2 regions of the Paraglaciecola sp. 2405UD69-4 genome follow, and region 1 is predicted to be linked to the other one. Evidence: predicted binding sites of a transcription regulator. Region 1 holds the regulator's gene; the other holds the start of a gene.
The links. Region 1 encodes ArgR, which controls arginine synthesis, uptake and breakdown. Its sites were predicted from a motif close to ANTGAATANNTATTCANT; they were not measured.
Positions count from the first base shown of each region.

Region 1 (16,641 bases):
CTACCACTTACGTCTTCTTCTATTTGGGTAATATAATTATGAGAAAAGCGTTCGCTGTCTTCTTGTTGCCAATAGGAAGAGATAATATCCACGTCTCCAGACGCCAATAAACTGCGTAACTCTTCATGGCTGGTGGCATAGGTGATATTGATACTTTGTTCGGTTAAGCCTAAATCTTTGAGAATTTTTTTAGGAATAATATGACCCGAGCGACTGCTTGGGTAATCTAACAAACCTAGCGTTTTGCCCCAGAGGTATTGTTTACTTATTTCGGGCTTTTCTTTCAAGGATATAAAATAAGCAGAATAGTTTTGATAAGTTCCTATGACTTTATATCCATAAGTCTGTTCTATTGCAAAAGCTTGCATTAAGTTTTCTTTTACTAAGGCAAGCTGAGCAATCCCTTTGCCTACATACTGAATAATATCTTGGTCTCTATTGCTCCATCTTACTTCGATTTTTCCGAATTGATTGTTGATTACTTTATCTTTACAAAGCTTATCAAGTAACAAGGTGGCAATGTGCTTGTTTATTACAAATGCAATAAAAGTGTTATGGTTAGTGGTAGAGCTGGTTAAACAAGTTTCATATTCAACGATTAAATTTGGAATCGCGGATACTTTTTTCTGATTAAAATTTGTTCCAATAGACCACATAATTACAACAGCGATCACTATCGATGAGATTAATATTGTTCTATTGTAGTGGAGAAAAGTAATCAAAATGTATCGAGCTAAACTTACTTGTTGCATTAAAGAATGCCAATTTCACCAGTTAGTCTTATTTATTGCAATAGGTAAGTTTATTTGTTGTTGTTAACTTATTGATATTTAAGTAATTATAAAAAAATGAGTTGAATGGTGTTAAATGCTTTTTACTTTTTTGAATAAGTTCAGTATGAGTAGAGCTGGTAAATTGGATGATAGGACATAGGATGTATTTTTGCCTTTGTTTTCCAAAGGCATTAGTTAGATATAAAAATAAAGAAATAGTTTAAATAAAAATGAAATATTTAGCCTGTAAGGTGCACGCCAAGCATGCTTGATATGCGAAAATTTAGAAAAACCAAAACTTAGGAAACACACAATGTTCAATAAATCTAAACTCAATCGTGTAGCGATTGCAGTAGCACTTTCTGTAGGTATGTCTACAGCTGCAATGGCACAAGTTACCTCTTCTGGGATGACTGGTACAATAGTTGGACCTCAAGGTAATCCAGCTGCAGGTACAGTAGTTAAAGTAACGCACGTTCCAACAGGTGCTGTTAAGACTGCTATTGTTAACTCTTCTGGTGCGTTTAACCTAAATGGTCTGCGTGTTGGTGGTCCTTATACAGTAGAAATTGATTCTGATAAGTTTGCTGATCAAACGATAAGCGATATCTATCTAAGTCTAGGTGAAACTGCACCGCTTAACCGTGCTTTACAATCTGAAGAAGATGTAGAGCGTATTTCTGTTACCGCGTCTCAAGTAAGTAGTTTAGCATTTGGTAAAATTGGACCTGGTGCAAACTTTGACCTTTCTACTTTACAAAACGCCCCTGCAATAAACCGTGATATTACTGATATTGTTCGTATCGACCCGCGTATATATGTAGATGAAGGCGGCAGTGGCGGCATTCAATGTGTGGGTAAAAGCCCGCGCTTCAACAGCTTAACTGTTGACGGTGTCCGTATGAATGACTTGTTTGGCCTTAATTCAAACGGTTACCCTACTGAAAGAATGCCTTTCTCTTTTGATGCAATCGAAGGTGTAGCGGTTGAAATTGCTCCTTTCGACGTAATTTACGGTGGTTTCTCAGCTTGTAACATCAGTGCTGTAAGTAAAACTGGTACTAACGAAGTACATGGTACAGCTTTCTTCGATTATGGAAGTAACAGCTTACGTGGTGATTCACTAGAAGGTGATGCTGTAAATATTGGTGATTATACTGAAAAACGTTACGGCTTCTCAGTTGGCGCGCCTCTTATTAAAGATAAGCTTTTCATCTTTGCTGCATACGAAAAACTTGAAGGTGCTAATTTATTTGACCGTGGTGCGATTGGATCTGGTGCTGTAGATGAAGTTAACATCACTCAAGATGAGTTAGATGAAATTGTACGTATAGCCAATGACTTATATGATTATGATCCTGGTTCTATACCTTCAAGTTTACCTAATGAAGATGAAAAGCTTCTAGTTAAAATTGATTGGAATATTAACGAACAACACCGTGCTTCATTTACTTACAACTATAACGATGGTAACAATATTGCTCAATCTGATGGTGATTCAGATGAATTTGAATTCTCTAACCACCTATATGAGCGTGGTGCTGAGTTAACATCTTATGTGGGTGTGCTCTATTCTGATTGGACAGACAAATTTTCTACAGAAATCCGTTTATCTCGTACTGAGTTAGATAACCGTCAAAACTCTATTGGTGGAGACGGGACAATTGGTGGTAACGACTTTGGTGAGATCCGTATTGAAACTGATGATGTTGACGTTTATATCGGTTCAGATGATAGCCGTCAAGCTAACGATCTAGATTGGGATGCAACTAGTATCTTATTGCGTGGTAACTACTATTTTGATAATGGCCATACTGCTACATTTGGTTATGAGAGTGATAGCTTAGATATATTCAACTTGTTCGTGCAGCATAGTGAAACTGAAATTCGTTTCGACGGTATAGAAAACTTTGAAAATGGTTTTGCTGATGCTATTTACTATAACTACGCGATATCTGGGGATTTAGATGATGCAGCTGCAAACTGGGGTTACACTTCTCACTCTGTTTATGCACAAGATGAATTTTATTTAACAGATGATTTAAAAGTTATTGCTGGTTTACGTTACGACTGGATCACTTCTTCAGATAATCCTGAAGAGAATGCTGAGTTTGTCGCTGATTATGGGTTCTCAAATTCAGCTAACTTAGATGGTGTATCCTTATTACAACCTCGTATCGGCTTAAACTATACAGTAAGTGACAGTACAGAAATCCGCGGTGGTTTAGGTCTATTCTCTGGTGGTAACCCGAACGTTTGGATGTCTAATAACTACTCAGGTTCTAATACTACACAAGTAGGAGCTCGTGGTCGTGACTTCGGTTATACAGACGGTTCGCGCAGCTTATTTGATGATGATATTGTTTGGGTTAACGGTGAAGAAGGTGTGACTGCAGGTCCTGGTTATGCCATTCCTTCTGAGCTAGATGCTGCAGTTTCTGCCGGTGAAGGTTCAAACTTTGAGTTGAACTATCTAGACCCTGACTTTGAAATGCCAAGCGAGTGGAAATTATCTGCAGGTGTTACCCATGTTACTGAGTCAGACTTTATTTTAAATGCTGACCTTTTAGTATCATTCACCCAAAACCAAGCAATGATCTTGGCTGCTCATTTAGATGAAGTTGGTACAACTGATGAAGGTTATGCTATTTACGAAAGTAACAGATTGGCAGCTTTTGAGTTAACTAACTCTGGTGAAACGTCAACTTCTTATTCACTAACTGGTACATTAGAAAAGTCTTGGGATAACGGCGTACGCGTAGTAGCTGGTTATACTTACAACCACTCTGAAGATGTACAGCCTATGACTAGCTCTGTTGCATTCTCTAACTATCAGTACCGTGCATTTACTAACCCTAATGAAGATGTCTCTTCGTTATCTGATTGGAATATCGCACATCGCTTCACTGCTGATTTTAGTTATGTAGTTGAGTTGTTTGATGGTTTAGATACACGTTTCAACATGTATGCATTGGCACAATCTGGCCGTCCATATAGCAGAACTTTATCATTTAGTGATAGTAATGCTGTATTTGGATTCACGCCTTATTTAGATAGCAATAATGTATTGCCTATTGGTAATGAGCGTAACGGCGAAGAAAGTGGCTGGTGGGCAAAAGCTGATATCGCTATTAGACAGGAAATTCCAGCGTTTAAAGACGATCATTCGGCAACTCTTAGCTTTACGATTGATAACTTCACTAACTTCCTTAATGATGATTGGGGAATCTTAGAAGAAGTATCTTTCAATACTGCTACTGTTGGCACTTCTTCTCCAGAGAGCCGTCAAGGTGATGCATCACTTTGGGAAGCTCGTGTAGGAATTAGCTACAGATTTTAATCTTTAGTTAAATACTGAATTAAAAGCCGGCTCATTTGAGCCGGCTTTTTTATTTAGTCGTAAATTAAAAGGTAATACGATGTTCAATCGAATAACTATAGGCTTGTATATAATGGTTTGCTTAGCTGGGTGTCACTCAACTAGTACGCTGCAGAATATTCGTGTGGCAACCTTTAACGTGAGTATGGAAGCGGGTAATTATGTGCAGCAGGGTGAAAACGTTAGTGGCAATGAACTAAGTATTCACCTGGCTAGCGGTGGCCATTCACAAATACAGAATATTGCTGAAATCATTCAGCGTAATAAACCGGATATCATTTTACTCAATGAGTTTGACTACTTGTCTAGCTCAGTAACTGATATTAGAGCGTTTATAGATAATTATTTATCCGTGCCACAGAACGGCTCTCAAGCTGCGGTATACCCTTATTTTTATTCTGCACCTGTAAATACAGGTTTAGACTCAGGGCTAGACTTAGATAAAGACGGTGTTGCTTCAGGCTCCCATGGAGATGCATTTGGTTTTGGAGCATATCCTGGTCAATATGGGATGTTAGTTTTAAGTAAATTCCCAATCCTAAAAGGTGACGTTCGTACTTTCCAAACATTCTTATGGAAAGATATGCCAAATAATCTTTTAACTAGTATAAAAGATGAGTCTGGCGAAGCTTATTTTAACCAAGCTGCGCAAAATATTTTAAGACTATCTTCAAAATCCCATTGGGATATTCCAATTGATATCAATGGAGTAACCCTTAATCTCTTAGCAAGCCATCCAACACCTCCAGTATTTGATGGACCAGAAAATCGTAATGGTAAAAGGAACCATGATGAGATCCGTTTTTGGACCGATTATATTTCAGATGAACAGCAAGCGGCTTATATATATGATGATCTAGGTGCTAAAGGTGGCTTTTCTGGAAAGCATTTTGTAATTGTAGGAGATTTAAATGCATCGCCTGTAGAGGGCGACGGTGAAAAGGCAGGTATTCAAGGTTTACTAAGTCACCCAAGGGTAAATGATTCATTTATCCCTGAAAGTGAAGGCGCTAAGTTACACACTATAAACAACTCATATGCTGGGCAACACACTGCTTTTTGGAGAATGAGGGCAGATTATGTTTTACCATCAAATTCGTTAGGTGTTTTAAATAGTGGAGTATTTTGGCCCACTAAAGATGATCTGACTTACAAACTCATTAAAGATAGAAAAAGTTCATCAGACCATAGGTTAGTGTGGGTTGATATAAAAGTTAAGCCCTAAACCTTGCTTTATACATTCTCAAAGAGTGCTTCAACACGGCTTTGAGTGTCCTCAATATGGTTTATATCTGCAGGGGCGATAAATATCGTATCGTCACCTGCTATGGTTCCTAATACACCATCTTTTTTACCTAAAGAGTCTAGCAACCTTGCAATTAATTGGGCAGCCCCAGGGCTTGTTCTGATAATTACCATAGAGTTGTTATGTACTACATCAAGTACAAGTTGTTTTAATGGGCTTTTGGCCGTTGGCATGCCGAGCTCTGGCGGTAAACAGTAAACCATGTCGCCTCTAGCATTTCGCGTTCTGACCGCCCCAAACTTACTTAACATTCGAGATACTTTAGATTGACTAATATTGTCAAAATCTTGTGTTTTTAAAGCGTCGACAATATCACCTTGGGATCCGAAACTTTCGGTGTTCAAGATGTCTTTAAATGCCTTAATTAACGCGTCTTGTTTACTACTTGCCATAAGTCCCTCGATATTTAGTTAGAGTATTTTGCCGCATTGCTTGGGTTTTCGCAATTTGCCCTTATAACCTTTATGTAATTCTGATCACTTTTTTGGAACTGTTTGGCTCTATTTATTCTTTAGTTGAATAATAATCATCAGCTTATGTATATATTAAAAACAAAGAGATCCTTGTATAATTATTCAGTTACAAACCGTTAAACAAGCATAAACTTGTATTTCACAACCTCGTTAGCAGTAGTTTAACTATTGCAACGCAGAAAGTATTTCACAGGAGAGAATCATGAAAATAGCTGTATTAGGTGCAGCCGGCGGTATCGGCCAAGCGTTATCTTTATTGTTAAAAACTCAATTACCAGCAGGTTCAGAGTTATCTTTGTATGATGTTGCTCCAGTAGTTCCAGGTGTTGCTGTTGATTTAAGCCACATACCAACTGATGTTAAAGTTAAAGGCTATGGTAAAGATGATTTAGCAGATGCATTAACTGGATGTGACATAGTATTAATTCCAGCAGGTGTTCCTCGTAAACCTGGTATGGATCGTTCTGACTTATTTAATATTAACGCAGGTATTGTGAGAAACCTAGTTGACGGTATCGCAGATAACTGTCCAGAAGCTTGTACTTGTATTATTACCAACCCAGTAAATACAACTGTTGCTATTGCAGCTGAAGCACTTAAAGCTAAAGGTGTTTACAACAAAAACAAATTATTCGGTGTAACAACACTTGATGTTATCCGCGCAGAAACTTTTGTTGGTGAATTAAAAGGGTTAAACCCAGCTAACCTTCATGTACCTGTTATCGGCGGTCACTCTGGTACTACTATTTTACCATTATTGTCACAAGTTGAAGGTGTTGAGTTTACTGATGAAGAAGTAGCTAGTTTAACTACTCGTATTCAAAACGCTGGTACTGAAGTGGTGGAAGCTAAAGCCGGTGGCGGTTCAGCGACACTATCTATGGGACAAGCTGCTGCTCGTTTTTGTTTATCACTTGTTGATGCAATGCGTGGTGAAAATGTGGTTGAGTATACTTACGTTGAAACAAACAGTGATGATGCAGTATTTTTCTCACACCCTGTACGTTTAGGTAAAAATGGCGTAGAAGAGATTTTATCTTACGGTGAGTTAAGTGAATTCGAAGAAAACGCTAAAGCTTCAATGATTGAAGGCCTTCGTGGCGATATCGCCCTTGGTGTTGATTTCGTTAAAGGTTAATCAAGCTTTACACAGTAAAAAGCCAGCTAATCGCTGGCTTTTTTGTATCTGCAATTTACTTTAGGCTGGAACCACTGGATTCCTAGGTACAGTTTTATTTGTTCTGATTGGACGTGTTGGTTTAGGCTGGCCGGTTAATTCGTTGGTTAAGGCACTCTTTCCTTGAGAGGCTGGTGGACTTAACTGTTTCAGCTGTGGTTTAGGTAATTTAGCATGAATACACTCACGAATTTGTGCCGCCGTATAACCTGAGCGTACCTTGATTCTTACATGGGGAATGTTGGCAGCATCTAATGCTCCACTGACGAAATAGTCTCGTTGACTTTTATAGCCGTCTTTACCTTTCATATGGACAAGATCTATTGCCATAACGGGTGACATGTCTTGCTTTGAACATAAAACAAAATCTAAGTGTTTACTACTCGCTCGAGTGGTGGCGCTAATGCTAGTCTTTTTATTGGTGCTTTGACGAATGCTTAAAATATCATTCATTCTCACTCTACATAATATTCGATAGTCTTTACCTACCGCATCGTCTATTAAAGCTAAGAAAGTACGCTCAACTGGGGTAAACAAGTTACCTTTCTTTTTGAATGGAAAAGCTATCCCAGGTTCGTTAAGTTTCATCGCTGCTACTGCCACTATTATCAGTAACATCATCAGTATAATTCCAAGTTCCATGATCTCTCCACGCGCTAACGTCAGTATTTTGACAAATATGTTTTATTACATGGATAAGCAAAGAAAGTGCCAATGAACTAGAAAGCTGATTGGCGGAAATTGGATAGGGTTAGAAACGTTTGGAGTATTATTTAACTTGTTGATTTTACAAGTATATCTATTTGGCTTCCTGCTCCGTCTTTAGATATAACAACAACTTTTTGACCGTCAGCATATTGTAAAACAATTCTGCCCTTTAAGATCTTCTCGTCTTCAGCTTCACCTAGCTCTGTAAGATAAAAGTCTCGGGTAGCTTTAGGAGCACTTGCGGCAAAATAAGACAAGCTTGCAGGTAGAGTCGTCGCAAATTGTTGGCAGAACTTGGGGTTTGGATATAAGGGCAAAGTGTAAAAATCTGTAGGGCAGAGTTGACTGACACTTGGTGCAAGGGTTTCAGTAAGCACGAGTTCATCTGCTTTCAAGCTAGTTGAATTCATTATGAGCAGTACGCTGGCTGATTTTAAGATATATTTTAACAAACACGTATCTCCTAAGATGTCCTTTTGTTTACTATAGAAGTTCAGTAAGTTAGCAGCAAGGTAATTTAGCGCCATAAAGGTATGCTGTGTAGTCAGTGAGTATAATAATGATAAAACTATGTTTAGACTATTTAAGGTTGATGTTGTTTTGTAGCGGGTTATTAATTGGTATTCAAGTGCCTGCCGTGGTTGACCAATATGAAAAGCGAGTTAATGCCCAGCTTACTGAAGCGCAGGGGATTTTGGCTGGATTTCAACAAACAGCAGAGCGATTTTTTGCCGGTGACATACAGGCACTCCTAAGGCATTACGAATTAAGTGAAGATGCAGTGTTTATTGATGATGCTAAAAATATTCGCTATATCGTTGACCGGGTAATTTCTTTAAAAGCTGAACAAGAGGTTTTATCTAAAAGTGCTTTGCAGCGAACCTTTCATGTGCTTGTTACACCTGAGGGTGACACCTTTGGGCAGACTATGGAACAATATAGTTATGTGATCCTAATTGACTTGCAAGCATTGGTCTGGGGTGTGTTGTTTGGCTTTTTAAGTGCCACCTTGATAGAAGCTATATTGCATCTTTTCGGGTACTGCGTGATGTGTCTTAAACCCCATAAACATGAGGATAAAATTTGATTTTAGAGCAGGCCATACTTGATGTCATTCCTGAAAAACAACAGGAGTTTGAAGCGGCCTTTAAACAAGCTCAAACTATCATCTCTTCAATGCAAGGGTATATGTGGCACCAGTTGCAAAGGTCTATAGAAAAAGATAATCGTTATCTGTTGCTGGTGCAATGGCAAACTATAGAAGACCATACTGTGGGCTTTAGGCAGTCACCTGAATATCAACAATGGAAAGCTTTGTTACATCATTTTTACGATCCCTTTCCAAGTGTTGAGCACTTTCACAATATTCAACTTACTTAAAGCCATGATTTTTTGAGGGTAGTATGAAAATAACTTTGTTTGTAAAGCAACTAACTTTCGGTGCTTTATTTTTTATAATGGCCTTTGGGGCAGCGGCTTCTGAGGTTAAATGGGAGAAACTACAAGGGCTAGGCACTGTTGAGTACTTTGAGCTATTAAACCCAAAAAAGACAACTAGTAAGAATAACTATCATGTTTTTGTTCGTTTGCCAGAAGAGTATTTAGAACAAAAATCTGCAACATTTCCGGTACTGTATCTATTAGATGGTGGGACTACCTTTCCGCTATTTTCTGCCCATTACACTCATCTAAGATGGATGAAAGATATTCCACCTATGATCCTTGTTGGAATAAGTTACGGTACCCATGACTGGCGCAAAGGTAATGATCGAAGCCATGATTTTACAGCGCCCTCCAGTGAGCGTGAGCATTGGGGAGGCGCAGCAGTTTTTGAACAATTTTTTATAGATACGTTAATGCCTACTATGCAGAAAAAATATAGGCTTGATAAGCAAAAACAGATCTTATTTGGACAATCTTTAGGTGGGCAGTTTGGGTTGTTTTCTAGTATGTATGGTAAGGCCCCATTCTTTGGCGTGATTGCAAGTAACCCTGCGTTATATCGTAACTTAGATTTGTTTAAGCGCCCGTTAAATGAAAGACAGGATAGACCTAAAGTATTTGTATCTATTGCTGAGTTTGATGATGAAAAATATAAAGTACCATCCCAGCAATGGGTTAACTATTGGCTTTCACAAGACTCAAAGTGGGATTACAAGTTTACGACTATACAAAATCAAAACCATCTTTCAGCTACCCCTGATGTAATAAGAAATGGCTTGATGTGGTTGTTTCCCGATAGTTAAGCGTTAAAATCATTAGCTTGTTGTCTTATGGCGGGTCACTGGTACTCGCATTCCTGTTGCTGTGGCGTTAGAATTGACTTTTGTATCATTGTAAAATCACCTTATCGCTGTTGACCTAACAGCCGCAATGTTCTTCAGTAGGAATGCGAATTACTCAAATGACTCCAACTTTTTTCACCCTTAAGTCATCACAAGTTTGTTTTGTTGGTTCAGAACAAAGTGCTTCTAAATGGGCTGGCATTGTCGACAAATATCAAAGGCTCTTTTCGGCTCATCCGGCTAAAAAATGGCTTCTTAGCGAATCTGACAGTTTTGTTTTTTCTGCTTTGTTTTATGCCTTGTTGTCATCTGGTAAATCAGTGGTTCTGCCCCAAAATTCACAGCCTGAACATATCAAGCATGTAAAGTTGTCAGTAGATGCGAGTGTGGGGCCAGAGTTTATATCGCCAACATTTACGTCCGATATTGATTGTTTACCGGTCGCTGAACTTACCTTAACTATTTCTGCTGAAGCTGAGGTTTATTTTTACACTTCTGGGTCCACAGGGACCCCTAAAATAATTATTAAGCCTTATAAGCTTTTGCACAGGGAAGTAGATGCATTGGAGAGTAAGTTTCATGCATACGTTAAGGAAACAGTGTTTGTGTCTACTGTACCCCATCAGCATATATACGGGTTATTGTACAAAATTTTGTGGCCTATAAATAAAGGGCATGCCTTTGTGCCACAGGCATATGAATATCCAGAGCAAATGGCAACTCAAATTGCAGCGGATAGCTGCATGGCTGCCACTATTATTTCTAGTCCAGCTCAGCTGCAACGCATGGTCGCAGATAATCCTTTAGCTGCAGTTAAGGCTAAGGTACGCAACATATTCTCATCTGGCGGTCCATTAGATGCGAATAAAAACGTAGCTCTACAACAGGCGCTACAATGTCAATTGATAGAAGTTTTTGGGAGCACTGAAACTGGTGGAATTGGATGGCGTGCTAGACAATCATTATCAGATGAAGATTGGCACGTTTTTAACGAAGTGAAAATCTCATATCAACAAGGTAGTGACTTACTTGCCATTTCCTCATCATATATCTCTGAGCCACTTTACAATGCAGATGATAGGGTGCAAATACTAGATGATTATCGGTTTCGAGTGCTTGGGCGAGCAGATAGTGTTGTTAAAATCGAAGAGAAAAGAGTGTCTCTAGATGAGGTTCAAAATAGGCTTAAACAGCATCCATTTATAGATGATGCCTTTGTTGTAGTCATTGGTACAGAGCGTCGTAAGTTAGCGGCCTTAATTGTACTAAATGAAGAGGGAAACCAGGCAAGTCAAGGCTGGAAAAAAATGGAATTAGATAAGCTATTTAAAGGCTTTTTATCTAACTGGTATGAGGCTGTACTCGTGCCAAAAAAATATAGATATCCAATTGAATTACCCTATAATGCCAGAGGAAAATTGAGCAGGCGAGAAGCGGAGTCTTATTTTGAGTGAAGATGTATATCATGGAGATATATTAAGTAAAGAGCAGGGTGAGGACGAGGTAACTCTGGTGATCAGTATCCCAGAAAACCTATATTATTTTAAAGGGCATTTTCCTTCTTCTCCTGTGTTACCGGGGGTTGCATTAACCCATTGGGTAATGGAGTACCTAGCGGAATATTTTGAAGTGGATCCAAATCAGTTTGTAGGTTTGAGTGCGTTAAAATTTCAAATCATAATTTGTCCAAATTATGAGATTTCCTTGCATCTGAAAAAGCTAAATTCAAGCAAATACTCTTTTAGTTATAGTTCTATTCATGGGCAACATGCCTCGGGTAAGGTACTTTTTAAGTGACTTCACAGTACTGTATTGTCATACCCAATTATAACCATGGGGATGTCATTGAGGATACCATTGCCAGCCTTCTAAAATTTCAATTACCGATTATTTTAGTAGACGATGGAAGTGAGCCTGTAACCCAAAAGGTACTTTCTAAGATTGATGAAGATTATCTCGATGTTATTTTACTGCGTAGAGAATTTAATGGTGGCAAAGGTGCTGCGGTAAACACAGGTCTTGTAAAAGCCTATGAAATGGGCATGACTCACGCTTTACAAGTTGATGCTGACGGACAACATAATTTAGCTGACGTAGAGGTTATGTTAGCTGAATCAAAAGCTAACCCTAAAGCCTTAATTAGTGGGCGACCAATTTACGACCAAAGTATTTCCAAAGGCCGCTATTACGGTCGTTTTATCACGCACTTTTGGGTATGGGTTGAAACCCTTTCATTTCAAATTAAAGATTCAATGTGTGGTTTTAGGGTTTATCCGTTAGCGGCTTACGCACAATTAATTGAACAGGTTGAGTTAGGTAAGCGCATGGACTTCGACATTGAAGTTATGGTGCGGCTATTTTGGCAAGGCCTTAACGTTAGGTTTATTGCCACTCGGGTTCATTACCCTGAAGGCGGCGTGTCTCATTTTAATGCACTACAAGATAATTGGTTGATTTCAAAGATGCATAGCAAACTGTTTTTTGGCATGTTGATTCGAATACCTAAGTTGCTTTTTAGGCGAGGGAATAAATAACTATGGAACAGAACCAACATTGGTCAACGCTGAAAGAACGTGGAAGCATGTTTGGTATTCAGTGCCTAGTATTTATCTATAAAGTATTTGGCAAAGGCCTTTTTCAAGTCTGTTTGTTTCCCGTCATGCTTTATTTTTATTTAACCGGGCGTATTGCTAGGCATGCAATCAAAGATTATTGGATCCAGTTAGAAGCCAGCCGAGGTGGTGTTGCGCCTTCAGGCTTTTCATTGCACCGTCATGCTTTTAAAGTGTTTATAACGTTTGGCTTGGCGATTGTAGATAAGTTTGATGCTTGGCTAGGAAAAATTCATATTGATGATATTGAGATCATGAATTCTGACGTTTATGAGAAGCTAACCTCTAGCCAAGGTGCGGTGATCTTAAGTGCTCATTTAGGCAATATGGAAATATGCCGTGCAATTTTTAGCTCTGGAAAAAACAAGAAAAAATTAAACATAATCACTTATAACGAGCATGCCCCCTCATTTAACAACTTTCTGAAGAAAATAAACCCTGATGCCGCAATTAATTTTGTCCATGTGAATAACTTTGGTCCCGATGACACTATTATGTTGAAGCAGAAAATAGATGACGGAGAGGCAGTAGTTATTTTTGCGGATCGGACATCGGTTAATAATCCAAATAGCGTGCAGTTTGTACCTTTTTTGTCTAAACCTGCACCTATTGCAATTGGGCCTTTTGCTCTAGCTACCATTATGGAGTGCCCGGTATTTTTTATGACATGCATAAAAAATTCAGAGCAAGGTAGGTATCAAACTTATATAGAAGAGTTTGCAGAGCCAGTTAAAGTGAAGCGTAAAGAGCGCGCCGAGTATTTTCAAAAGTTGATGGAAAAATACACCTCGAGATTGAGTTATTATTGTTTGAAAGAGCCTTATCAATGGAATAACTTTTTTGATTTCTGGCGAGCAAACGAAGCAGAAAATCCTAATCAACAAAACAATAAATAGATAAAGCGGGAGTAAGCTAAATGGAGTCAGGCTTGAATAAAGTGTGTTTGGGCTCAAACAAGATTTCTATTGAAGATATCGTCAGTATTGCAAAATCAGGCAGACAAGTTGTTTTGTCTGATGATCAGCTCTTTAGGGATAGAATAGACCAAGGAGTGAAGTTTCTTGATAAGTTACTTGAAGAAGATGGGCACATTTATGGTGTAACAACTGGATATGGTGATTCATGTACAGTTGAAGTGCCATTGTCTCTTGTTGATGAGTTGCCAATTCACCTTACGCGCTTCCATGGCTGTGGCTTAGGGGAGTTTTTTAGCATAGAAGAAGGTAGGGCAATTCTCGCTGCTCGTTTGACCTCTTTATCTCAAGGCTACTCGGGGGTAAGTTGGGATTTACTTAACTTGCTCGTTGAGATGTTGAACCAAAATATCATTCCTGTTATTCCCCAAGAAGGTTCTGTTGGTGCAAGTGGTGATCTCACGCCTTTATCTTATGTTGCAGGTGCTTTGATCGGTGAGCGGGACGTGTATTATCAAGACACCATAATGCTAAGTTCTGAGGCGTTTAAACTCGCTGGTCTCACCCCAATAAAGTTAAGGCCTAAAGAAGGCCTAGCTATTATGAATGGAACCGCTGTGATGACGGCTTTAGCTTGTCTTGCCTATGACAGAGCGACTTATTTAGCTAAGTTAATGGCGAGGATCACAGCCTTATCTAGCTTGGCATTAAAGGGAAACAGTAATCACTTTGACGATATTCTATTTAGTGTGAAGCCTCACCCTGGCCAAAATCAGATTGCAAGTTGGATCCAGCAGGACCTCAATCACCATACCCACCCACGTAACTCTCAGAGATTGCAAGATAGATACTCAATTCGGTGTGCGCCCCACATAGTAGGGGTGCTACAAGATAGTTTGCCTTGGTTCCAAAGTATGATTACCAACGAACTGAATAGTGCAAACGATAATCCCATAATTGATGGAATTGGTGAGCATGTATTACATGGAGGGCATTTCTATGGTGGGCACATCGCTATGGCCATGGACTCACTGAAAAACTGTGTGGCAAATCTTGCGGATTTAGCTGATAGACAAATTGCCACTATGGTGGATGTCAAAATGAACCACGGCTTACCGTCTAATTTGTCGGGGGCTAAGGGCGAGAGACAATTTATAAACCATGGTTTTAAAGCAATACAAATTGGATGTTCCGCTTGGACAGCTGAAGCTTTAAAGCTAACTATGCCTGCGAGCGTATTTTCTCGCTCAACTGAATGTCACAATCAGGACAAAGTGAGCATGGGGACTATCGCTGCAAGGGACTGTTTACGAGTGTTACAGCTAACTGAACAAGTTATTGCAGCTACCTTGTTAGCATCGGTGCAGGGGGTTCGGTTACGTATTTTAAGTGGCGAGCTTCAAAAGTCTTCGCTGACCACAGACATGACAAATATGTTAGATGACATCTGCGAATTCTTTGAACTCCTTGATGAAGACAGACCTACAGATAAGTTATTACGCCAAACAGTTACTTTTGTGCAACAACAAAGATGGTCTTTATATGAAAGCTAAACCCATTGTTAGCGTCAGTACCGAGATGGAAGTTCAGTTCTATGATGTTGATTCTATGCGGGTGGTTTGGCATGGCAATTATGTAAAATATTTAGAAATGGCTAGGTGCGAACTATTAAAAGCGTTTGATTACAATTATCTAGAGATGGAAGCTACAGGCTATATATGGCCCATTGTAGATATGCGCTTAAAATATGTGGCCTCTGCCAAATTAAGTGACGTGATAATCGTTGAAGCCAATTTGGTTGAGTATCAGTCTAGATTAAAAATTGAATATGTAATCAGAGATAAAAGTACTGCAAAAGTATTGAATAAGGCTTACACCATTCAGGTTGCTGTTGATATTGAAAATGGTGAGATGTTATTTGAAACGCCCCAATGTGTATTAGATAAGTTATCGCCTTACATTAGTGCATAAAGAAGTTAGTTAATGGTTTACAGACGGAGAAGGGAATATGAGTAATACAGAAACCTGTGACGTAGTTATCATAGGCGCAGGGCCTGCTGGAGCAATTGCTGCTGCTATCTTAGCTAATAACGGGTGGAACACCATAGTTGTTGAACGAGAAGAGTTTCCTCGTTTTTCCATAGGAGAGAGTCTCCTTCCTCACTGTATGGAATTTGTTGAGCAAGCAGGCCTTTTAGAAGGTTTGCTTGAACATGCAGCTCAGCTTAACTTTCAATATAAAAATGGCGCCGCCTTTTATCGTAAAGGGGAGCGTTCAGACTTTAATTTTGAACATAAATTTTCTGAAGGTCCTGGTACCACTTTTCAAGTCAAGCGTGCTGCCTTTGATAAGTTACTGGCAGATGAAGCTGCAAAGACTGGCGCAGATTTTAGGTACAAACAAACGGTTCAAGCTGTTACTAATGATGAAAACGGAGCTAGCTTAGAGGTAAGCACCGAGCAAGGAAGTTACCAACTTAAGGCCAAGTTTATGCTTGATGCCAGTGGCTTTGGGCGAGTATTACCCCGTATGTTGGACTTAGAGCTACCTAGTAACCTTAGCACCAGAAAAGCAGTCTTTACGCACTTCAAAGATAATATTCCAGCAAACGCTACCTTTGATCGAAACAAAATTTTGATCACTGTACACCCTGAGATAGCCGATGTTTGGTATTGGTTAATTCCTTTTTCTGATGGCACTTCGAGTATTGGTGTGGTTGGTCGGCCAGAATGTTTTGACGAGTCCCAAAGCTGCGAGCAGCAGTTGCTCAAATTTATCCATGATGATGATAACTTAAGTGAGTTATTAGCCACTGCAGAAGTGCTACAGCCTGCCCGAACTATTGGAGGCTATTCTGCAAGTGTTAAGTCTTTGCACGGCCCTAGTTTTGCGTTACTTGGTAATGCGGGAGAGTTTTTAGATCCTGTCTTTTCATCTGGAGTAACCATAGCAATGCGCTCGGCGGCATCAGCAGCTAGCCTTCTTAACCGGCAGTTATCCGGTGAAACTATTG
Region 1 is NZ_JBLIXM010000003.1:96,640-113,280, forward strand. It holds gene ACMUMK_RS12590 (PhnD/SsuA/transferrin family substrate-binding protein) at 1-752, opposite strand, end outside; gene ACMUMK_RS12595 (TonB-dependent receptor) at 1,087-4,113, shown strand; gene ACMUMK_RS12600 (endonuclease/exonuclease/phosphatase family protein) at 4,193-5,377, shown strand; gene argR (transcriptional regulator ArgR) at 5,386-5,850, opposite strand; gene mdh (malate dehydrogenase) at 6,134-7,069, shown strand; gene ACMUMK_RS12615 (DUF2726 domain-containing protein) at 7,130-7,750, opposite strand; gene ACMUMK_RS12620 (hypothetical protein) at 7,882-8,226, opposite strand; gene ACMUMK_RS12625 (DUF2937 family protein) at 8,376-8,903, shown strand; gene ACMUMK_RS12630 (antibiotic biosynthesis monooxygenase family protein) at 8,900-9,196, shown strand; gene ACMUMK_RS12635 (alpha/beta hydrolase) at 9,220-10,062, shown strand; gene ACMUMK_RS12640 (AMP-binding protein) at 10,221-11,555, shown strand; gene ACMUMK_RS12645 (acyl-CoA synthetase) at 11,548-11,898, shown strand; gene ACMUMK_RS12650 (glycosyltransferase family 2 protein) at 11,895-12,635, shown strand; gene ACMUMK_RS12655 (family 2 glycosyl transferase) at 12,638-13,609, shown strand; gene ACMUMK_RS12660 (HAL/PAL/TAL family ammonia-lyase) at 13,630-15,180, shown strand; gene ACMUMK_RS12665 (acyl-CoA thioesterase) at 15,170-15,598, shown strand; gene ACMUMK_RS12670 (NAD(P)/FAD-dependent oxidoreductase) at 15,636-16,641, shown strand, end outside.

Region 2 (16,641 bases), 280 kb from region 1:
ATAATTGGGCGGGCCATAGATGTACCTAAAAGGTACTCGCCTTCGTATACCGCACCTGTGGTAATGGTTGGATAGATATAATCGGCAACAAACTCTTCTTTTAAATCAACTATGTAACATTCGCTTGCGCCAGTGGCGATTGCTTTTTCGTGTAACCCAATAAGTTCTTCTTCACCTTGGCCTACATCAGCAGCGAAAGCGATAACTTCACAGTCATAGTTCTCTTTTAGCCAAGGAATAATTGCAGAGGTGTCTAGTCCACCAGAGTAAGCTAATACCACTTTTTTGATAGGTTTGTTTTTTGCGATTGCCATGATATTTCCTGTTAATAGCAGTATCTCTATTAATGTTTTTTGATACTACGTTAGTGTATTTTTTTGCTAGGTTTGTTGTTACAACCTAACACTATTTTGTTTTTTGCAAACTAGAGTGAGTTTGCTATTTACGAATTCGGTTTAAAGTCTTTTGCTAACAATTCCACTAAAATTGCATTTTGACCATGCATGCGATTTTCAGCTTGTTGGAATAATAAAGATTGTTTTGAGTCAATCAAGCTTCCGCTTATTTCTAAGTCTCTATGCGCTGGCTGGCAATGTAGGACATAATCAGCACCTGTCTTTTTCATTAGCGCTTCGTCTATTTCATATCCTGCAAAGGTATCTTTAATATCAGCTAGAGGCGTATCATCACCCATAGATAGCCAAGTGTCTGTGTATAACACGTGAGCGCCAATAGCGGCGTCAATATCGTTACTTACAGTTAACTTGCCACCAAACTCAGCAGCACGCTTTTCTGTGATACTGGTTATCTGTGGGTCAACCTCGTGACCTTTAGGGGTAATGACTATAACTTCGCACCCTAAAGCGACACCCACTAACATTAAAGAATGTGTGACGTTATTTCCATCACCTATGTATGCAAGTTTTACTTTACTAAGATCGTCATAGTGCTCGCTAATAGTTAAGTAGTCAGCAACTGCCTGACAAGGGTGGTACATGTCACATAAGGCATTAATAACAGGTACTTTTGCTGATTCGGCTAATTCTTCAAGGGTGCTATGAGCAAACACTCTGGCCACAATAGCATCAGCCCAACAGGCTAAATTAGCTCCCATATCTTTTACATCTTCACGTCCTGCCAATTTATTTGACTGGCTGTCGAGGTAGACTAAATGCCCTCCCAACTTATTGATACCTATATCAAAGCTAACTCGGGTTCGCAGTGAAGGTTTCTCAAATAATGCGACAACAGATAATCCGTCTAACGCATTACGATACGCACTAGGGTTGCTTTTTATGGTTTTCGCTAATTCAAGCAATGCGGTTAATTGCTCTGCGCTCCAATCTTTAAATGAGAGAAGATCTTTTTTCATGATCATACCTTGTATATTTACTGCGAATTTAGTGCGTTGTTTTTGTTGAGGGCGAAATTTTGCTTCCAATTGCTTGTTGTTGCAACAGCCCGAGTAGTTTTTCTGAATTTTTCCAACTTGCGATAGTCACACTTCGGCCTAAGCTTGTCGCCGCGGTTAGTGCAGCTTGTACTTTTACAATCATACCATCTCGGATAACGTTTTCTTCAATTAGCTGTTCGATTTTTTCTTGATCTAACTGCTCAATTAAAGATTTTTCCGCATCAAGTACGCCAGGTACATCTGACAAGAGTAACAGTTGGGCATTAAGAAGCTGAGCGATAACAGTGGCTGCTTGGTCTGCATTGACATTAAGCAGGTTACCTGAGGTGTCAGCGCCAATTGAGCTGATAATAGGAAGCATACCTGTATCAGCGAGTGCATCTAAAAGAGTGCTTTGGGAAGCTTCAACTGTACCCACTGAACCAAGCTCTTCTCGTAACACTGTGGTGTTACACATATTACCATCGGCTAGGCTCAGTCCTACAGGAGTTATACCAGCGCGTATGGCTAGGCCGCAAAGCTGTTTATTTGCTGTTCCTGCTAATGCGCCTGTTATGTAAGGCATATGCTCTTTTGGGGTAACCCGTAAGCCGTCTATTTTTTGACTGGTTAAGCTAAGGGCACTTAATAGTTCTTCAACCATAGTGCCACCACCATGAACTAAAACTACTTGGTAAGAGCTTTGTAATTTGGAAATGGTATTTAATAGCTGTATTGCGATTTCAGGGGCTTGCATAAATGCCCCTCCCACTTTAATAACTAACTTTTGTTTGTCTGACATGATTAATTTACCAGCCCTAAGTGAGATTCGAATCCAAAGCGTAAATTAGCACATTGCATCGCCTGTGAAGCAGCACCCTTTAAAAGGTTGTCAATTGCACTAGTGACAATTAAATACCCTGTTTTTTCATCTAGTTTCCAAAATAAATCACAATGAGGGGTATGAGTCACATCATCCACTTTAGGCCAAGTATTCCTAAGCCTTACTATGGATGAACCGCTATAGGCTGACTGATAGGCTTCATTTACTTGGGCTGGTGTTGTGCCTGTCGGAGTCTTGACACAAATTGTGGCTAATATCCCACGTTTAAAATTACCAAGGTGGGGGGTGAAAATTACAGGTGTACCAAGGTAGTCAGTTATTTCAGGCTGGTGTCTGTGGCCTAGTACGCCGTAAGCTTGTAAACTCACTTCATTAAAACTGCTAGTTAAGGAGGCTTTACGTCCTGCACCTGAGACACCAGACGTAGCATTGATGATAGGAAGGTGGCCATCTTCAATGAGTTGCGCCTGCTGCAATGGCTTAAGAGCAGTTAAGGAAGCTGTTGGATAACAGCCGGGTACTGCCACCAAATTCGCCTTACTAATTTGCGCTTGGTGCCAATCAGCTAATCCATAAACAGCTTCATCTAATAAGCTCTCGGCTGTATGTTCAAAGCCATAAAAATCAGCAAAAACCTGTTTATCTTTAATTCGAAAAGCCCCTGATAAGTCCATCACAACTGCTTTTTTACCTGTAAGTTCTGGCATCCATTTGTGGCTGGCTTCATGGGGGGTTGCAAGAAAAATCAAGTCAAAGTCAGCAGCTAGCTCACAGAGCTTAGTCTCATCAATAGGCTGTAAGGTTAAAGTAATTTGATTAAATAACTTAGGATGTAACTCTCCTAAGGTTTTACCCGCATCAGCACTATGGCTAGATACATATAAACCGGCGAGCTCAAAATTTTGATGCTGGTCTACAATAGCGGCTAATTCAGCGCCAGTATAACCACTGGCTCCAATAATACAGGTTTTCAACATTAGAAACTCTCTATCAACTCTACTTAGAGTTGTACTTGCTTAAAAAGGGGAAAAAGAAAAATCACTCTTTACCAAAACATAACAGTTTAAAGTAAAGAGTGAGCTAGACGCCACAATTTCGGCTATCGTCGAAACAAAATATTGGCGAAGCTAGGCAGGGAAGTGTAAATAGAAATTAGGATGTGCATATTCGTTACGTTACCAAAATAAGTTAAGGTACTGACACTAGTAACATTAAATCTGTGTTCTATACCAATCTATAATAGGCGTAGAATGCCATGTATTGTATAGTTATGCAATAATAGTGAATAATTATTTAAGTGGGTGGTTATGCCAAATTTATCTTTCATAGAACACTATCAATCTATTATTAAAGTCCCTTCTATCAGTGCCTTTGATGAAAAAATGGATCAGACTAATAAACCACTAATTGAATTGTTAGCAGGCTGGTTTAGGGATTTTGGATTTGAAATAACTATTCAAAAAGTTCCTGATAGCCGAAATAAATTTAACATGCTTGCCAAGTTAGGTAGTGGTGAAGGTGGCTTATTGTTGTCAGGTCACTCTGATACTGTGCCTTTTGATGAGGGGAGGTGGCAAACAGATCCTTTTGATATGAAACAAAAAGATAACAAATTGTTTGGTTTAGGTAGCTGCGATATGAAAGGTTTTTTTGCCTTTATTTTAGAAGCATTAAAAACCTTACCCCTGCAAAAGTTACAAAAGCCGCTGTATGTCTTAGCCACTGCTGATGAGGAAACGTCCATGGCGGGCGCTAGGTTTTTTGCCCAGCAACAATTAATTAAACCGGACATGGCGATTATTGGCGAGCCAACAGAGCTGGTTCCTATATATAAACATAAAGGTCACATTGCACAAAGCCTTAAAATACAGGGTAAATCTGGTCATTCAAGCGACCCAGATAAGGGACTGAATGCAGTAGAAATTATGTATCAGGCGATTGGCCAATTGATGGACTTACAGACAAAGCTTAGAGCTAAGTATCATGATGATAGTTTTTCAGTGCCCCATGTCACTATGAATTTAGGCCATATACATGGAGGAGACAGCGAGAACCGTATTTGTGGACATTGTAGCCTTAATTTTGATTTGCGTGCTGTTCCAGCTTTACCTGACGAGCAAGCATTGGCTTTAATAGACGAAGCATTAGCGCCAGTGTTCTCTAAATACCCTAATCGTTTGAGTTTGGATTTGATGTACCCTAGTGCGCCAGCTTTTGCCTGTAGGGACGAACAAAACATTTTAGCTTTAGCTGAGCGATTAACCGGTAAAAAATATCAAAGTGCAAATTACGCTACAGAAGCCCCTTTTATTAACCAGCTTGGATGCGACACTATTGTGTTAGGGCCCGGAAGTATTGAACAAGCTCATCAGCCAGATGAATTTATATCTTTAGACTATGTTAACCCTACAGTAACTATACTGCAGCAAATGATAGGTAAGGTGTGTTTTTAAAAACTGTAGGTTTAATGCTTTTATCTTGTTACCCTTTTTTACAAACCTAAAATGTAAGGCTTAGAAATCGATGCAAAAAACCATTGCTTTGGTCGCCCATGACCACAAGAAACCAGATTTAATCAAGTGGGCTTTGGCCCATAAAGAAGAGTTGAGTAAACATAAGTTGGTGGCAACGGGAACCACTGGAGGCCTGTTACAAAAAGAGTTGAATTTAGATATTCACTGTTTTAAGAGTGGCCCACTCGGTGGTGATCAGCAAATTGGCGCGTTAATCGCTGAGAGAAAACTAGATTGCCTAATCTTTTTCTGGGATCCATTAAACCCAGCACCTCACGATCCAGATGTAAAAGCCCTTTTGCGTTTATGTTCAGTATGGAACCTGCCTGTTGCTTGTAATATGGCCACCGCTGACATGTTAATTACTTCACCATTTTTCGTTGAAGGCTCTACTTACCACAGAGATATTCCGGATTTATAGTGCGCATTAGTCCTCTTAAATTTTAGCTAAGTGAACTCAGTTGCTAAATAAACAAGCCTGGCCATAAGCCAGGTTTGTTTATAAGTAGCCTATTTTCATTAGCTACTTATTGCAGCTGCTTCGTTAGGACGAACAGTTAATAGGTGACTTAAGGCCGAAATGATAAAGCTAGTGCTTTTTGACGGGGCTTGAGCATAGAACTCCTCCCATGCTTGTGTCTTATGCTCATCATAGTTAGCTTGGTGGTCTGGGTATTTGTCTATATGAGCTAGGTTAACAGCATGACCGATGGTTACGTCTATTACTATGGCTTCATCAATTTTCAAACTTGGATTTTGTTCAAAAAAGCTTGCTAAAGCTTCCAGCGCCTCAATGGTTAGCTGTCGATATTCAGCGGCCTGTATGTTGTTAAGCATGTGTTCTATTAGTAAGGCAAAAGCTTGTTCGCCCTCTGTCATATCACTTAATACTATACTGCTGGATATCCGGTTACGTTTATCTAACTTGTTACCGATAACTAAGCCACTGGTGTGGTGCAAAATTTTCCAAATTTTTGCCAAAAACTGGCTCGAACGGCGGTCAATAATACCTTGATGTTGTCTCCAAGCTAACCATCCTTCTTCTGGAACGGCTAATTCATCTAGCCCTAAATTTTGTTTCCAATTTAAAGATTGACTATTACCTTGAGCATGAAGCGTTTCCATTTTTTGAGGTAAGTCTGCCAAGATTTGGAAGTCTTCAAGTACAGACTCCAGTCTAGATTGAATGTCACAAGGTGACTGGTTCATTAAGGTTTCATAAGCTTGGTCTGCCGTGACTTTTTCAGTTCTGACAATTTGGCTTGTTAGTAAGATAATGAGCTGACTGACTCTAAGTGTTAATAGTTCGCTGAATAACTCAGGGCGAGATTTGATTAAAAGACCAAGATATAGCAATACTTCTTGGGTTAAAACTTGGTCTCGAACATCTTCACGGCAGTATTTTTTGATTCTATCGAGTAACTCATCATCACTTAGTGGTCGAGTGATAATTGAGTCATCATGATATGAACGACCTACTTGTATAAATTTTTGTGCTACTAGTAGATCGCCGACTGCTAGATCTATCTCGCCAACGTTCTTACCTTGTAAACCAGTAGCTTGACGTAACACTGACCATAGCCTTAAACGGCCAGCATGGGCATGTACCTCTTCTATGAGTTCATATAACTTACGTTTTTTCCCATCTAGTTCAATATCATGGTTGATAGAAGTTAATGCGACTAACTGGGTCAGCAGAGCTATTTGATGATACAAGTTACTCGCGCCAGCTAATTGGCTAGTAAGGGCTGCAATATTTGTTTCAAGGGCAATTTCTAGTTCTGTGCTTTGCAGAAGAGGTTGATGTTCTCCCTCAAGTGGCAACATGCAAGGGCGATATAATAGGTCTGCTAGTGGCGACTCAGGTAAATTAAGATCATGAATGTTTTCAATGTACTCAACGGTTGCTGTGTTAAGTAGTTGAGCCATATGTTGATGACGCACAGGAATGCCATCTACTTCACCGCTATCTATTTGTTTTATAAGTGTATAAAAACTATCTCTGTTGGTTTCTAAAAGATTGTGAGTCAGCAATACTGTGACAGTAGGCCGGCCTAGCTCGGTCCAATTTCTGTGTAAGTAGTTTAACTCCGACTTAAAGTGACCTACTAAAAAGTCAATGTCGTAACTAAGAAAGTGCTCTTGCTGCAAAAACGAAGGCGTAAGGCACACAGCTTGCTGCTTAGCCATCATGTAAACTCGGCTTGTTGTTAAGCTTTTTAAGCTGCGTTCATGGCGTCCAGTTAAGCCAAGTGGCGGGCATAAACCTATTTGACCATGCACTTTGGCAATGTGTTCAGGGAGATAAACTTTAACAGGAGATATATCGTCTAGGGTTTGTGTAGCGACACCATAAGTGGCAAGCTCTTGTTGCAAAACTACATCTTCGGCTAAAAGTACTATTTGCACAGTTGGTTTTTTAGCTTGCTTAAGATGACGTCTTCCAAGCGGGTCTAAGTCACCTCTACGAAGTAAATTATCCTCTAACATTGCACCTAGTAAGAATAAACTTTGAGCCCAAACTAAGGGTACATTATCGTTGGGTTCTCGTGGTTGAGAGCCAGGATTTGCACGTTCTTGCTCTATATTTTCTTCAGGGACAAAATAAAGTTCTGGCAGTAGCTGCTGTCCGTCTTGCTCAACTAATACTGTATTGAGGCGCTCACGGTAATAAGCTACTTTTTCTTTATCATCTCGAAAAATAGCGTCTAAATACAAATAGGTATAGAAGAGCGGCCACTCTGACTCTATGTGTTCGAATTGTTTTAGCTCTTGCTCTTCATAATGTAAACGGCCTTCATCTTCAATTGCGGTTTGGTGGCCGTCACGAAGAAATCGTTTAAGTCCATAATTACCTTCAAGTTTGTTGACTATATCGTCACGAACTTTTTGTAGTAGCTCTTTGTCTTTGACAGCAAAGGCTGGATATCCGATAACGCTAAGTAACGCTGCGTCTGTTTCCTTTGAGTTCGACTCTCTAGGTAACATGGCTGATAAGGTAATATTAGCTTGAGCAATGTTGTCGGGGACAACATGAATAACACTAGATTGGGCGCCTTTGGTACCATAAAGATTAAACCCTGATAGTGCCTCTAACGCGGCTTTTGCCATCCCCAGCGAGCTTGCATTGAGTTCTACATTGCCACTGTTTGTTTTAGCTCCTCGCTCCCAAATACCAAAATCTGGGGTGCGGTAAGCTCTTTCTATGTAGTACACCAAGTTTTGTACAAAGTTAACCTCTTCTTCTGACCAGATTAGATCGAGACCAGAAGCAATCATTTGGGTCATGGTGAGTAAAAATACTGAGGTGGCATCAATTTGCAAATGGCCCCATTCGTCATCACCTACAACTGGCTCACCTGTTGCTGTGTCGTACTTAGCGTGTAAAGAATCTATTGGAGCGCGGCTTTTTTTGAATTTTTCAATTTTATTGGATTGCGCCATCATGGAACGTAGCAAAGCTCGCATCAATTTCACTGTGCGCTGCTGGAGCTCGTACCCTCTGCCGTTGTCGTCATCAATATTGCGATAAGCAAGTGCTAAGCCCCATACAGCTAAAATACTGTAAACATTGTCACGTACCCAGGCATCTTGATAATTACCATGTACCGTCACTGCTGTACTTGCTGGCAAAAGGCCAGAAATAGGGTGCTGTTTGTTTAATATTACTTGCTTGACTTGATGATAATACTCATCCAGTTTAGTACGCAGTTGAATGTCTTCCATAAAATCTCCAGTTTGCCGAATCTTCAGGCTAGTATTATTTTTACGCTAATTGCTTTGTCATTCTATTGCGGGTTTACTTGGTTAACGTTGAGGCTATCCAGCTATCTACCATTTGCTCTAATACATTTAAAGGTACCGCACCGCCACCTAACACTGTATCGTGAAATTCCTTTATATCGAACTTATCGCCTAAGGCTAACTTAGCTTTTTCTCTAAGTTCTAGAATTTTTAACATGCCAACTTTGTATGCGGTAGCTTGGCTTGGCCATGCAAAATACCGTCTTACCTCGGCGAGTATTGCTCCCTCAGAGATGGGTGAATTTTGCTTGAAGTAATCAATGGCTTGCTGCTCTGTCCAACCTTTTGAGTGTATTCCTGTATCCACCACAAGCCGAATAGCACGCCACATCTCTGTCACTAAGCGGCCAAAGTCAGTATAAGGTGAATTATAGGCACCCATTTCTAGTGCGAGCAACTCAGCATAAAGTGCCCAGCCTTCTATGTAAGCGGTAAAGAAAGCTTGGGTGCGAAATTCTGGTATACCTTGTAGTTCTTGAGCGATAGATATTTGCATATGATGCCCTGGATTACCTTCGTGGTAAGCAATGGCTTCCATTTCATTTTTGGGCATGGCGGTCATATCGGACAGATGCGCGTAGTAGACACCGTCGCGTGAGCCATCAGGTGTGCCCGGGTTGTAGTGTTGCGGTGCACCAGCTTGCTCTCGGAAAGCCTCTACTCTTTTAACGACTAAATCTGCTTTTGGTAAAATTCCAAAATAATCTGGCAGTTTGCTGTGAATATACTCAAGGTAAGCCGTTGAATCATCTAAATAACCTTGCCGACCTGCGTCGGTATTAGGGTAGTAAAATTCTTGATTAGTCACATCACTTTTAATAAAGGCAAAAAACTCTTGAAGGCTTCCGGTAAACTTTACTTGGCGTTTTATATTTTCCATTAATCCTAGGAGCCTTGCGACTTCAGCTAAGCCAATTTCATGAATTTCATTAGCATTTAAGTCGGTGGTTGTGGCATTGCGTAACATAGCATCGTAAAAGGCTTTGCCATTTGGCAGGGCGCCTGCGCCTTGGGCTTGATCTGATACATTTGCTTTGTCATGTGTAAACCAGGTTATTAGGCTCTGGTAACTTGGTTGAAATTGAGTTTTCAGTGCTGTTAAAACCTTAGCTTCTAACTCCTTGGCTTGGTCTGTTGTTATGGTGTTGGCTACAACCAATGCACTTATTTTCTTTTTGGCATCGGATAGAATGGGAGAGTCGACATCTGATTTATCAAATGGCGCGCCAGTCACTAGATTACTAGACTGTGCAATAATAGCGTCATAAGAAAAATAAGGCGGGCGGACGCCTTCGTCTGCATGCAGTTTTGCTCTTGCCAATAATTGATTGATAGCAGTAGATAAGCTTCCTATTCTTTTTATATAGGCTTGCATATCTGATAAATCATCTACTTTATGAAAGTTTATTAGAAAGTTAGGTAGGCTTGTATGAGCACCAAGCATTTGTGTGAAAATGTACTTTTGATGTTTGTATGGGGCTAGCGCCTTGGCTGCTTCATATTGATAAACCCAAATATCATAGGATACTTTGGCATCATCTGTTAAAAGCTCATAGTCCACATTTTGTTTGAGCTCTGCCACACTTTGAGCCAACCACATTAACTCTTTGTCTTCGGCAGCCTCACTAAAGTCATCAAACTCACCGTATCTCTCCTTTCTTCCAAGTCTGGTTAATGTAATGGGAGATCTTAGGAGTTTTTCTTGGTACTTTTCAGAAAACCATTGATTAAGTTTTTCCGTCTCTGAAGGAGAAGCTTGCTGGTTTATATCAAGCTGATTAGAGCTTAAGGTTTTAGGAGAAGAAGAGGTGTGCTCACATGCAGTTAGTGCAAGTAGTAGTATTATACTTAGTGTTTTTTTCATTATGATCCTTGGCGCCAGATAAATAAATTACTGGTGTTCTATTGTGCTCGAGGATAAAACAAAAGTGTTTTGAATGAAATGTAAGTATGTTGAGAATAAGACTAAAAAAGCGCCGACAGGCGCTTTTTTACAAGTTACTTACAAACTAGATTTATAAATTTTAAGGGACCTTAATAAATTAAACAGTTTGTTGTTTCTTTTGTTTTTTTCCGTGATGCTTACGACTTTTCATTTTCTCTATTTTCTCACTCATTTTTTGTTGTTGTTCAACAGTAAGTAAGTTCCAAACATCATGATTTACTTTTGCTTTAGAAACCGCCAACGCTAAGAAGTCATCTTGATACTGACTACTTAATGCCTGCCATTTTTCTGCCGTAAAGTCAGTGCTGTTAACTAGTGCACGCTCTGATTTTTTAAACTCTTTTAAGCTGTCTTTTAAAGCAGCTTCTGTTGCTTTAGCTTGCTCTCTGACGGCTTTGATGTCGGCTTTTTGAGTATCTGTTAAATCTAAGCCTCTAAACATGCGAGCTTTGCCTCTTTTTTTCCCTTTTTTATGGTCTTGGGATTCTTCCCGTTTGGCATCTCTCTCTGCTTGTTTTTCTGTTACCAATGCTGAAAACTCAGCTTGCTGGGCTTCAGTTAGTGTATTCCATACTTGGTTTTTCTGTTCAGCACGGTGCAACATTTTTTCAGATATGGCAGCTTGATGTTGTGCCAAGCTGATCTCAACTTGCGTTTGGTCCCATTCAGTAGCTTGAATTAAAGGTTGCAGTTCAGAGAAAAATGACGAACCTCCTTCTTGATATGCCTCTTTATCTAAGCGACCTTGTTTTCTTATTTCTTTGATGTCTTGTTTTTGAGCATCAGTTAAAGAAAGCTGCGATAGTATATGACGCATACCATCACGTTGATGGCCTCGGTCTTTATTAGCAAACGCTGGGGTAGTTATAACCAGTGCTAGTGAAACTGCGATTGGAGTTAGCAATGTTTTAAGCTTTAACATAAGGATATTCCTTTTTTACGGTTGGTTAATTTCAGTAGGGACAGTGTAGCGATTGCAATGCAAAGAAACGCAAAGGGAATGTAAAGCTTTTGTAAAGGTGGGGCGTGGCATTATTCCGCCTACTGTATAATAGCTTACCAAGTACCCCTGGATGTGCATTTAAAATTAAAAGGTGGCAAATGAGTAACAAACAACTTTTACTAATCGATGACGATATCGAGTTAACTGATCTTCTATCTCAGTACCTAAAACCACAGGGTTACGATATTGATATTGTGCATGATGGTGAGTCTGGTATTACTCAAGCAACATCAGGTAAGCATTATGATTTAATTATACTTGATGTCATGTTACCTAAACTAGATGGCTTTGAAGTATTGAAGAAACTTCGAGTAAGTCATTTTACACCGGTTTTAATGTTAACGGCTAAGGGAGATGACCTCGATAAAATCCTCGGACTAGAGATGGGCGCAGATGATTATCTTGCTAAACCGTTTAATCATAGAGAGCTCTCAGCAAGAATAAAGGCTTTAGTTCGTCGTATGGGATTATTACCGGCTACCAGTGTTCAGCAAAATTTAGTTTTAGGGGATGTAGAGTTGTCACCACCTTCTCAACAAGTTCACTGTAATGGCCACTTATTAGAGTTAACGGGCACGGAGTACTCTATCTTGCATCTGCTTATGTTAAATCACGGAATCCTAGTGAGCAAAAACGATATCAGCGAAAAAGTACTAGGGCGTAAATTAGCCGCTTTTGACAGAAGTATAGATATGCATGTAAGTAATTTACGCAAAAAACTTGCTGAATTTAACCCTACTGAAAAAATCAAAACCCATAGAGGGGCTGGCTATTTGTATTTGGTGGAATCATGAGTTTTTTTAGGCGTTTCAATCCTGCAAAAAGCTTGTTTGCAAAAATGTTTCTGTGGTTTTGGTTAGCCACCTTTTTAATTTTTATAAGTTCCATTTGGCTAGTTAAGCAACTTGACTCCGAGGTTAAGTATCGGCCACTAAACCCCGAACAGAGAAAAGAATTAGGGAATATAACCCGCAAGGTTCAAAAACAAATAGACAGGTTACATAGATTAGATGATGAGCAGTTATTGCAAGACGCCTTAGCACAGGTTAGCAAACGAGCCCGTGTTAATTTAGTCATGTTTAATCTTGCTGATAAAACTATCATTTTTGATAACAACAGACGTAATTACGCCTCAGTGGATACGGTAAAGTTATTTGAAGCGCAACATAAATCATTGGCTATTTGGGCTGATGGTATGGCTTATTGGGGAGCAAGCAGCGTGAATGTGGGCGACAAAGAATTCTCTTTATTTGTCGCCACTCCAAGGCCAGGGGGAACACTTAGGGTAGTTCGTCATCAATATCCTGGTTTATTTATTGGTCTGTTGATTATGCTTAGCGGTGGCTTGTGTTACTTATTTGTGCATTCTCTATTAAAGCCAATTATCCAGTTACAAGATGCCTCTAAAAAAATGGCTGGTGGGGATTTGAGCGTCCGAGTTTCCTCGGTGAGTGATCGCTTAGATGAAATTGGTCAATTGGGGAGGGACTTTAATCATATGTCAGAGCAGGTAGAGCAGCTGCTCCAAGGGCAAAAAAGGTTGTTAGCCGATATTTCTCATGAATTAAGATCTCCGTTAACTCGGTTGCAATTGTCAATTGGCATTGCGCAGCAACAAAGCGAATCTGAAGTGTCTGGGGATATGTTAGTCGCTTTAGACAGAATAGAAAAAGAGGCTTTACAAATCGAAAGTATGATTAGTCAAGTATTGACCTTGTCTAAGCTAGATAATCAACAGCCCATTCAAAATATACAAACCATTAATTTAACAGACGTGATGACACCTATTATTGCTGATGCGCAATTTGAAGCGGAACAAAAAGGTAAGAGCGTGAATTATGAGTTTACAGAGAATGTGACTTTTCAGGCTGATCCTCAGTTATTAAGCAGTGCAGTTGAAAACGTCTTAAGAAATGCCATTCATTATGGAGCTAGTAACATAGATGTTCGGGTTATGCTGAGCCAAGGAATGTTAACCTGGAATATATTAGATGATGGTAAAGGAATACCGGAGCAGCAACTCACTAAAATATTCGATGCCTTTTACCGTGAGTCAACAGCTCGAGATAGAGACAGTGGTGGGGTAGGCTTAGGGTTAGCCATTGCCTCCCAAGCTGTCAAAAAGCATGGTGGCAATATGCGTGCTGAAAATAGCCCAAATGGAGGCTTATTAGTTAGGATATCCATCCCTTTAACTATTGAGTAAAGCGAGTGTTTTAGTGGGTAGTAGTTGGGGTTTTTCGTTGTAAATTTGCAAAAAAAGAAGTTGTGGTTCGCTTTGTCAATTAAGTATTAGGGTGTGGGATGTCTCAATTTAGGTTATGTAATGAAAAGAACTTAATGGCTAAGTATCACAGTGATATTCAGTCATTTTGGCGAGAGACAATTACCATTTCCAGCTTGGCTGGAAAAGATGAAGTGCCAATTGCCTATGCCTATGCCATTCACCCGAATGCTGTTGGGAGTATTGTTATCTCGTCGGGGAGAATTGAGTCCTTTATTAAGTATAAAGAGGTGATTTATGATTTTTATCAAAATGGATACTCTGTTTTTATACATGATCACCGAGGGCAGGGAATGTCAGGGCGGTTGTTAAAAAACACTCATATGGGCTATGTAGAAGACTTTGAAGATTATGTAAGTGATTTTAAAACATTTATGGATACTGTGGTGTTAAAACGCAGTCAACATAAAGCACATTTAGTTTGCCACTCTATGGGCAGTGCCATAGGCGCATTATTGGTACTTCGTTATCCGGGGCTTTTTCAGAAGGTGGTGTTTTCTGCTCCTATGTTTGGAATTCGTCCTTCTTTACCTAACTGGCTTTCACAAGCTTTGTTGTCTCTAAATAGTTTTATTTATAAAGAGGTACGCTTTTTTTGGGGACAAAAGGCTTACATTAGTAAACCTTTCGAAAAGAATGAGCTTACCCACAGTGATATTAGGTACGCTATTTTTAGGCAGGAATATGAAAATCAGCCAGAATTACAACTTGGTGGAGTGACAGGTAGTTGGCTAAAGGCAGCATTAATTGCTATGGACAAAATAGAGCGCGAAGCCGCTACTTTTAACGTTCCAGCACTGGTTATACAAGCTGGTGGCGATAGCGTAGTTGATAACAAGCGTCAGCTTAAAGTGGCCAAGAAAATCCCACACAGTGAAATTATGCGAGTAGAAAATGCCAAGCATGAATTATTTGCAGAGAGTGATAAATATAGAGTCCCTACTATGACTAGGATCTTAACTTTTTTTAAATAGTCGAGTACAGATAAACCAATCTGTTTTTGTTACTATTCCCCATCATTTTTTAAGAGCCAAATTTATGCTTGATATTGTTTTATACCAACCGGAAATTCCCCCTAACACAGGTAACATTATTAGATTATGTGCTAACACTGGTTTTGCTTTACATTTAATTGAACCGCTAGGCTTTGATTGGGATGATAAAAAAGTTCGCAGGGCAGGGCTGGATTACCATGAGTTTGCCAAGGTTAAAAAATATCCTAGTCTAGAGGCGTATATTGAAGCTCGCTCTCCTGAAAGACTCTTTGCATGTACAACAAAAGGCAAAGCCTTTTTTGCTGAAGTAGAATATAAAATTGGTGATGCCTTATTGTTCGGGCCAGAAACTAGAGGGCTTCCAGATGATGTTATCCAAGCATTACCGCCGGAGCAAAGAGTGCGTATTCCTATGCTACCCGAAAGCCGCAGTATGAACCTCTCTAATGCAGTCTCAGTATTTGTTTATGAAAGTTGGCGGCAGTTAAATTTTAGTGGGGCAGTTTAGTTATCTCAAAAACTGGATCCCACCTTAATTTTGGTGGTAACGTGGTGTCAGATGATATGGTGTTTGAGATAAAAATAATGAAATTGCCTATCTAGTTAAGCTCACCTAATCATCTTATAAGCGGATAATGTGAATGAAAACATATTATTCAATGTTTGATTATGAGAGGAAACACGATGACATTTACATCTGATATGGTTACTGAACTCACGTTACTACTTAAATTTCCCAATAAAAGTCTAATGCAAGGTATAAAGATACATCATGATGCGGAGCCAGAGATTGTATCTGCGGCGCAGAGATTATTTGATAAAGGGATAGTGACACAACCCGATGGTGGCTACTTGACTGATTTAGGTCATGATTTATTTGAACATGCACAAGTTTTGCAACTAGCTATGAGCCCAACATAGATCTTGGATTGCTTATCCAAGAAAATCTAACTTTGTAGTTTAGAAAAACCTAAATGTTGCCGATAAAATACCATTAGCTTAAATATAGAAAAGTCATCATGCACATAATAAAACCGTTATGCTCTATTTTTGCCATGCTTTTGTTTATAGGCAACCTAACCGCCGCTGAAAATATTAAAGCAGTTCAGCTTTATTCCCAAGAAGAGCTGTTGCAACTAATTAATAGAAATGAGCATCTTAGCCGCGTGGTGATAGACGATTGCCAGCTTGTTCAAGATATCCAAGCTCGAGCTGAAACATTAAAAATACCTGCTTACCAGTTTTTATGGGGAGACATGCTAGCCTGGGGAGTATGTGTTCAAGAAGACGCCGAGAGAGGTATTATGTTTATGCATCAGGCTGCTGAACAAGGTTTGGCCGCTGGTCTTGAACAATTAGGGCGCTATTATTCTTTGGGTAAACTTGTACAGCAAGACAAAGAAAGAGCTGTAGTATATCTTCGTGAAGCATCTGCTTTGGGTAATCTAAAGGCTCAAATTCAGTTGGCTGAGTTGTTCATTGATGGCTTTGGTAGTCCCTACGATTACGAAGATGCATATCATTGGTTGTACAATGCAATTACTTCAGACAAATCTACCCATGCTAAAATTGCAAAGTGTATTACAGGGTTAGAGAAGTTAATGCATCCTAAAGCTGTTAGAAAAGCTAAAAGGCCATTAAATTCATAAAATTATTGGGTTAGCTTTTGTAAACAAACGGGAATGGTTTGTCAGATTTTGTCTTTTAGTAAGATATAAAATATGAAAGCACTGTTTTTTAAATTGTTTAACTCGTTATAATAGCCATTCATACTATAAATCAACGGACCTTCCATTTGTCTCATTCAGACGATCCCCATTATCAGCGGGAAAAAGAAAAATACGAAAACCCAGTGGCGAG
Region 2 is NZ_JBLIXM010000003.1:372,620-389,260, forward strand. It holds gene ACMUMK_RS13845 (argininosuccinate synthase) at 1-314, opposite strand, end outside; gene ACMUMK_RS13850 (ornithine carbamoyltransferase) at 443-1,372, opposite strand; gene argB (acetylglutamate kinase) at 1,401-2,195, opposite strand; gene argC (N-acetyl-gamma-glutamyl-phosphate reductase) at 2,198-3,214, opposite strand; gene argE (acetylornithine deacetylase) at 3,545-4,690, shown strand; gene ACMUMK_RS13870 (methylglyoxal synthase) at 4,761-5,171, shown strand; gene ACMUMK_RS13875 (glycoside hydrolase family 15 protein) at 5,270-8,476, opposite strand; gene ACMUMK_RS13880 (DUF885 domain-containing protein) at 8,550-10,418, opposite strand; gene ACMUMK_RS13885 (Spy/CpxP family protein refolding chaperone) at 10,597-11,421, opposite strand; gene ACMUMK_RS13890 (response regulator) at 11,601-12,296, shown strand; gene ACMUMK_RS13895 (ATP-binding protein) at 12,293-13,708, shown strand; gene ACMUMK_RS13900 (alpha/beta fold hydrolase) at 13,807-14,760, shown strand; gene trmL (tRNA (uridine(34)/cytosine(34)/5-carboxymethylaminomethyluridine(34)-2'-O)-methyltransferase TrmL) at 14,825-15,289, shown strand; gene ACMUMK_RS13910 (TIGR02647 family protein) at 15,466-15,702, shown strand; gene ACMUMK_RS13915 (tetratricopeptide repeat protein) at 15,837-16,430, shown strand; gene rnr (ribonuclease R) at 16,577-16,641, shown strand, end outside.
Region 2: argC (N-acetyl-gamma-glutamyl-phosphate reductase) is a predicted target of ArgR. The motif match lies at 3,497-3,514, and genes of this name have one in related genera.